2 regions of the Streptomyces sp. NPDC002463 genome follow, and region 1 is predicted to be linked to the other one. Evidence: riboswitches for the same ligand, from Rfam matches in the RefSeq annotation. Region 1 holds a riboswitch; the other holds the start of a gene.
What was found. Region 1 has a riboswitch for glycine ahead of gcvT (glycine cleavage system aminomethyltransferase GcvT). Riboswitches for the same ligand answer to the same signal wherever they lie in the genome.
Positions count from the first base shown of each region.

Region 1 (3,399 bases):
GCTGGACGCCGATGAAGAGGGCCGGTTCGGTGCCCTCGACGCTGGCGAGGGCGCGGCGGGCGGAGGCGACGGTGCCGATGGCCTCGAACTCGGCGGAGGCGGCGGCGAGGAAGTCGACCGGGTCGTCCTGCCAGTCGGGCTCGAAGAGCCGGACGCGGCCGCCGCTGGCGGGGCCGTCGAGCGGGGTGCGGCCGACGCGGCAGAGCTCGGCGACGGCGGGCGGGGGCAGCGGGACGCCGACGGTGCCGCCGGGGTTCACGACGATGCCGAGCTGCGGGGGCAGGCCGCGGGCGAAGTCACGGGCGGGGGCGACGGTGTACGACATGTGGTCGCCGACGCAGGCGAGGAACTGCTGCTCGGAGCTGAAGACGGGGACGAAGGCCGCGCCCTCGATCTCCATGGTGGCGAGGTCGAGGCCCTGGCTGTCGGGGCCGCCGCCGTTGGGCAGGGGCACCCAGACCTGGCTGCGGCCCAGCACCTCGACGAGGCGTCCCCCGGCCTCGGGGTTGCCCAGGGAGGCGGCAAGGACCTCTTCCAGCTCGTTGCCCGGCCACGTCACGTCCACGGTCGCGTTTCCCCTTCTCGCACGGCCTGCCGCACCGGCCGCCCGGCAGCACCCTAACGCCGCCGTGGCACCGCCGTGGCCAGAAGGGAAGGGTACGGGCGTCCCGGGACACCCGCGGGACGCTCCGGGGCCTCTCGGACCGCCCGCCGGAAGGCCTCTCGGGCCCCCGCCGGAAGGCCTCTCAGGCCGCCTGCCGGAAGCCGATCCTGCGGAGGGCGTCGGCGGCGTCCCGGTCGAGGAGGGTCGCCGAGGCACAGCCGTGCGGCAGGGTGCCGGACTCGGCGGCCCGCAGGAGCCGGCCGACGGCCCGCCGGTGCCGCGCGAAGGCGTACACGGAGACGCCCCGGCCCCGGGCGTGCTGGCCGGCCTTCGCGGTGTCCGGGGTGACGTCGAGGAGGACCAGGTGGAGCGCGCGGCCGCGCCGCCGCGCCTCGCGGGCGAGCCAGCCCCGCACCCAGGACTGGGTGCCGCAGTCGTGGACGATCAGGCTCGCGCCGGAGCGCAGGGCGCGGCGCAGTCCGGCGTAGTGGGCGATCCGCACGAGGGGGCGGTAGACGGCGTACGGGAGGAGGCGCGGCATGCGGGCCTCCCAGCGCTCGCGGGCGTCCTGGGAGTCGATGCCGCTGCCCTGGGCGGCGCGCTTCATCAGGGTGGACTTGCCGCTGCCGGGCAGCCCGGAGACGACGACGAGGTCGCCGGCGGCGAAGGTGAGGGTGCGGGGGCCGCGGCCGCCGCGCTCGCGCAGGTCCCGCAGAAGGCGGCCGCGGCTCCGGGCGCGGGCCCGCTGGGACGGTATGCCGGTACTCGCCGCATATGCGCCGGTGTGCTGGATCATCGTCGCTCTCCCCCTGTCGGGCCTCAGGAGACTTGAGGAGACCCTTGCCCAAGAAGTGTAAAGAAACGGTAATGCGGCACAAGCGATTTGCCCCGCCGACACCGCGTGCGATGATGTGCGCGCCAGGCGCGCACAGTCGCCGCACAACCGCATACCGGCCGCTCGAATCCGCGCGGGAGAGTTCCGGACCGCCGAGCGCGTCCGGGCGCCGAAGGAGCAAGACCCTCCCTTGAATCTCTCAGGCCCCGTACCGCGTGGATGAGGCAGATCTGAAAAGCGGGACACCCCGTGTGTCCCCACCCAAGGTGCAAGCCGACCACTCGGCGCCGATCGCTCGGCGCCGAGATGCCCTCGGTGAACCTCTCAGGTTCCATGACAGATGGGGAGGACGTCCTCGCCCGTCATGTGTTTTCGTCACCGATCACGCCCTTGGGACCCGGGAGCCACCCCATGAGCACTGCCCCCCGTCTGACCGCCCTCGATGCCCTGCATCGTTCGCTGGGCGCGACCATGACCGACTTCGCCGGCTGGGACATGCCGCTGCGCTACGGCAGCGAGCGCGACGAGCACAACGCCGTCCGCACCAAGGCCGGCCTCTTCGACCTCTCCCACATGGGCGAGATCACCGTCACGGGCCCGCAGGCCGTGGAGCTCCTCGACCACGCCCTCGTCGGCAACATCTCGACCGTGGGCAACGGCCGCGCCCGCTACACGATGATCTGCCAGGAGGACGGCGGCATCCTCGACGACCTGATCGTCTACCGCCTCGGCGAGACGGAGTACATGGTCGTCGCCAACGCCTCCAACGCCCAGGTCGTCCTCGACGCCCTGATCGCCCGCTCCGAAGGCTTCGACGCCGAGGTCCGCGACGACCGTGACGCGTACGCCCTGATCGCGGTCCAGGGCCCGGAGTCCCCCGGCATCCTGAAGTCGCTCACCGACGCCGACCTGGACGGTCTGAAGTACTACGCCGGCCTGCCCGGCACGGTCGCCGGCGTCCCCGCGCTGATCGCCCGCACCGGCTACACCGGCGAGGACGGCTTCGAGCTGTTCCTGAAGCCCGAGCACGCCGAGGGCGTCTGGAAGGCGCTGACCGAGGCGGGCGAGGGCGTCGGCCTGATCCCCTGCGGCCTGTCCTGCCGTGACACGCTCCGCCTGGAGGCGGGCATGCCGCTGTACGGCCACGAGCTGACCACCGCCCTCACCCCCTTCGACGCCGGCCTGGGCCGCGTCGTGAAGTTCGAGAAGACGACCAACGAGGGCCGCTTCGTCGGCCGCGAGGCGCTGGAGAAGGCCGCCGAGCGCGCCGAGACCGCCCCGCCGCGCAAGCTCGTCGGCCTGATCGCCGAGGGCCGCCGCGTCCCCCGCGCCGGCTTCTCCGTCGTCAAGGACGGCGTGGTCATCGGCGAGGTCACCTCCGGCGCCCCGTCCCCGACCCTCGGAAAGCCGATCGCCATGGCGTACGTGGACGCGGCCCACGCCACGCCCGGGACCGAGGGCGTCGGTGTGGACATTCGGGGCACCCACGAGCCCTACGAGGTCGTGGCGCTGCCGTTCTACAAGCGCCAGAAGTGACGAAGTCGTCTCACTCCTCGTCTCACCCCGCAAGACCCACGTTCATCAGCACTCCCCCGATCCAGGAGAATCAGGTCATGAGCAACCCCCAGCAGCTGAGCTACACCAAGGAGCACGAGTGGCTGTCGGAGGCCGTCGACGGCGTCGCGACGGTCGGCATCACGGAGTTCGCGGCCAACGCGCTCGGTGACGTCGTCTACGCCCAGCTCCCCGAGGTCGGCGAGACCGTCACCGAGGGCGAGACCTGTGGCGAGCTGGAGTCGACCAAGTCCGTCAGCGACCTGTACTCCCCCGTCTCCGGTGAGGTCGTCGAGGCCAACCAGGACGTCGTGGACGACCCGTCCCTGGTGAACACCGCTCCGTTCGAGGGTGGCTGGCTGTTCAAGGTCCGGATCTCCGAGGAGCCGAAGGACCTGCTCTCCAT
Region 1 covers NZ_JBIARL010000008.1:265,804-269,202, forward strand. Annotated here, with positions in the region: gene ACFYX3_RS18685 (enhanced serine sensitivity protein SseB) at 1-565, opposite strand, end outside; gene ACFYX3_RS18690 (AAA family ATPase) at 747-1,400, opposite strand; glycine riboswitch at 1,564-1,663, shown strand; gene gcvT (glycine cleavage system aminomethyltransferase GcvT) at 1,851-2,975, shown strand; gene gcvH (glycine cleavage system protein GcvH) at 3,053-3,399, shown strand, end outside.

Region 2 (3,399 bases), on a different contig from region 1:
GTGGAGCCGCTCAGCCTCGACGAGGCCTTCGTCGACCTCGAAGCGGGCGGTGTCGCCGACGACAGCGCGAGCGCCCGGGCCGTGGGGGAGCGGCTGCGTGTGGACATCCTCGCGACGACCGGGCTCACCGGGTCCGTGGGGCTCGCCGGGTCCAAGATGATCGCGAAGATCGCCTCCGAGGAGGCCAAGCCGGACGGGCTCGTCCTGATCGAGCCCGGGACCGAGCGGGAGCTGCTCGGGCCGCGGTCGGTACGGATCCTGCCCGGGGTCGGTCCTGCCACCGGGGAGCATCTGCGGCGCGCCGGGATGACCACCGTCTCCGATCTCGCGGAGGCGGGCGAGGACGAGCTCGTACGGCTCCTGGGGCGGGCGCACGGGGCCTCGCTGTACAGGATGGCCCAGGGGTACGACGACCGGCCCGTGGTGGCCGAGCGGGACGCCAAGTCCGTGTCCGTCGAGGACACCTTCGACGCCGACATCCACGACCGCGTACGGATCCGGATCGAGGTCGAACGGCTCGCGGAGCGGTGCGTGGGGCGGCTGAGGGCCTCGGGGCACTCGGGGCGGACCATCGTCCTGAAGGTGCGGCGGTACGACTTCTCGACGCTGACCCGGTCCGAGACGCTGCGGGGGCCCACGGACGATCCGGCGGTCGTACGGGAGGCGGCGGGGCGGCTCCTGGGGGCGGTGGACACGACGGGGGGCGTGCGGCTCCTCGGGGTGGGGGTGAGCGGGCTCGCGGACTACACGCAGGAGGACCTGTTCGCCCAGGCGGAGGCCTCGGAGCGGCCGGCGGAGGAGGTCGCGCCGGTGGAGGCCCAGGAGGCCGCTCCTGCCACCGCGACGGAGACCGCCGAGTGGGGCTGGGTCCCCGGGCGGGACGTGCGGCACGCGGTCCACGGGGCCGGGTGGGTGCAGGGGAGCGGGGTCGGGCGGGTCACGGTGCGGTTCGAGGAGCCGTGGTCCGGGCCGGGGCGGGTGCGGACCTTCTCCGTGGACGATCCGGACCTGGAGCCCTCCGAGCCGTTGCCGCTGGTCCGGGGGGACGCGGCGGTGTGACCCGCACCGGCCGTGCGGTGCGGGTCTTCCGGTGGCTGCTCGTCCGGGGCCCTCAGGCGCCGTCCTGGCCCGCCAGGCGGCCGAAGTCCCTGTCCGGGGTGTCCACGGGCGGGGGCGGGAGGGCGAGGCTGTAGTGACGGTAGAGCTGGAGTTCCTGTTCGGGCGAGAGGTGGCGGCCCACGCCGAAGTCGGGGGCGTCCTTGATGAGGGCCCTCTCGTACGGGATGTGGAGGCCGTCGTCGAGCAGGGTGCTCGGCTCCAGGGGGACGAAGGCGTCCCGGCTGAACAGGCCCGTGCGGACGGCGGCCCATTCGGGGATGCCGGTCGCGTCGTCCAGGTACACCTCGTCCACGGTTCCGATCTTGTGCCCGTTCCGGTCGAACGCCTTGCGGCCTATCAGGCTGCGCGGATCGATATCGGTCTGCACGGTCCCTCCAACTGGTCGCAACTGCTCTACACCCCTACGAAAGTGCACAACTGGGATGTCGGCCACTTGAGCGATGGAAGCCGCAATCGCGCTGGTAGGCTGGTTGTGGCTGTCGACCCTGTGCGGGAGAGTCCCCCGGAGAAAGCTTCCGGTGGGCGCCGAAGGAGCAAATCCTCCCCGGAATCTCTCAGGCCCCTGTACCGCGCGGACGAGGTCACTCTGGAAAGCAGAGCGGATGTCCGACGGCATTTCGCTCTCACCGACGGTGAAAGCCGGCGGGCCGCGAGGCGTGCCGGTGAAACTCTCAGGTTGAGATGACAGAGGGGGAGGCCGTCCGGGTACCCGCGCCGTGGTGCCCCTCGCAGGTCGTGACGACCAGGAGGCCTCCGTACATGACCGCCAACCGCACTCCGCTCTCCGAGCTCGAACAGGGCATCCCGTTCGAGCAGCGGCACATCGGGCCCGACGCCGAGGCCCGGGCCAAGATGCTCGCCCAGGTCGGTTACGGCTCGCTCGACGAGCTCACGGCCGCCGCGGTGCCGGACGTCATCAAGAACGCCGAGGCGCTGGGCCTGCCGGCCGCGCGCACCGAGGCCGAGGTCCTCGCCGAGCTGCGCACGCTCGCCGACCGCAACCAGGTCCTCGCCCCGATGATCGGCCTCGGCTACTACGGCACCTTCACCCCGCCGGTGATCCTCCGTAACGTCATGGAGAACCCCGCCTGGTACACGGCCTACACGCCGTACCAGCCGGAGATCTCCCAGGGCCGCCTGGAGGCCCTGCTGAACTTCCAGACCATGGTCGCCGACCTGACCGGTCTGCCCACCGCCGGCTCCTCCCTCCTCGACGAGGGCACCGCCGCCGCCGAGGCCATGGCGCTGTCCCGCCGCATCGGCAAGGTCAAGAACGGCGTCTACCTCATCGACGCCGACGCCCTGCCGCAGACCATCGCGGTCATCGAGACCCGCGCCGAGCCGACCGGTGTCGAGGTCGTCGTCGCCGACCTGAGCGAGGGCATCCCCGCCGAGGTCGCCGAGCGCGGTGTCTTCGGTGTGCTCCTCCAGTACCCGGGCGCCTCCGGTGCCGTCCGCGACATCAAGCCGCTGATCGACGCCGCGCACGAGCTCGGCGCGATCGTCACCGTCGCCGCCGACCTGCTCGCGCTCACCCTGCTCACCTCGCCGGGCGAGCTGGGCGCCGACATCGCCGTCGGCACCACGCAGCGCTTCGGCGTCCCCATGGGCTTCGGCGGCCCGCACGCCGGCTACATGGCCGTCCAGGACAAGCACGTCCGCTCGATGCCCGGCCGTCTGGTCGGCGTCTCCGTCGACGCCGACGGCAACAAGGCCTACCGCCTGACCCTGCAGACCCGCGAGCAGCACATCCGCCGCGAGAAGGCCACCAGCAACATCTGTACGGCCCAGGTGCTCCTCGCCGTCATGGCCGGCATGTACGCCGTCTACCACGGCCCGGACGGTCTGAAGCAGATCGCCGCGCGCACCCACCGCTACGCGGCCATCCTCGCCGCGGGTCTCACCGCCGGCGGCGTCGAGGTCGTGCACGGCTCGTACTTCGACACGCTCGCCGTCCGCGTGCCCGGCAAGGCCGACGAGGTCGTCGCCGCCGCCCGCGAGGCCGGCGTGAACCTCTACCGCGCCGACGCCGACCTGGTCTACGTCTCCTGCGACGAGACCACCACCCGCGCGCAGCTCGCCGCCGTCTGGGGCGCCTTCGGCGTCACCGCCGACGTGGCGGCCCTGGACGCCGCCACCGAGGACACCCTCCCCGTCGGTCTGCTGCGCTCCGACGCGTACCTGACCCACCCGGTCTTCCACGCGCACCGCTCCGAGACCTCGATGCTGCGCTATCTGCGCAAGCTCGCGGACCGCGACTACGCGCTCGACCGCGGCATG
Region 2 covers NZ_JBIARL010000033.1:48,077-51,475, reverse strand. Annotated here, with positions in the region: gene ACFYX3_RS39115 (DNA polymerase IV) at 1-1,059, shown strand, start outside; gene ACFYX3_RS39110 (PRC-barrel domain-containing protein) at 1,112-1,486, opposite strand; glycine riboswitch at 1,600-1,699, shown strand; gene gcvP (aminomethyl-transferring glycine dehydrogenase) at 1,879-3,399, shown strand, end outside.
Region 2: linked by a shared signal. The riboswitch ahead of gcvP (aminomethyl-transferring glycine dehydrogenase) and the one ahead of gcvT (glycine cleavage system aminomethyltransferase GcvT) in region 1 are both predicted to bind glycine.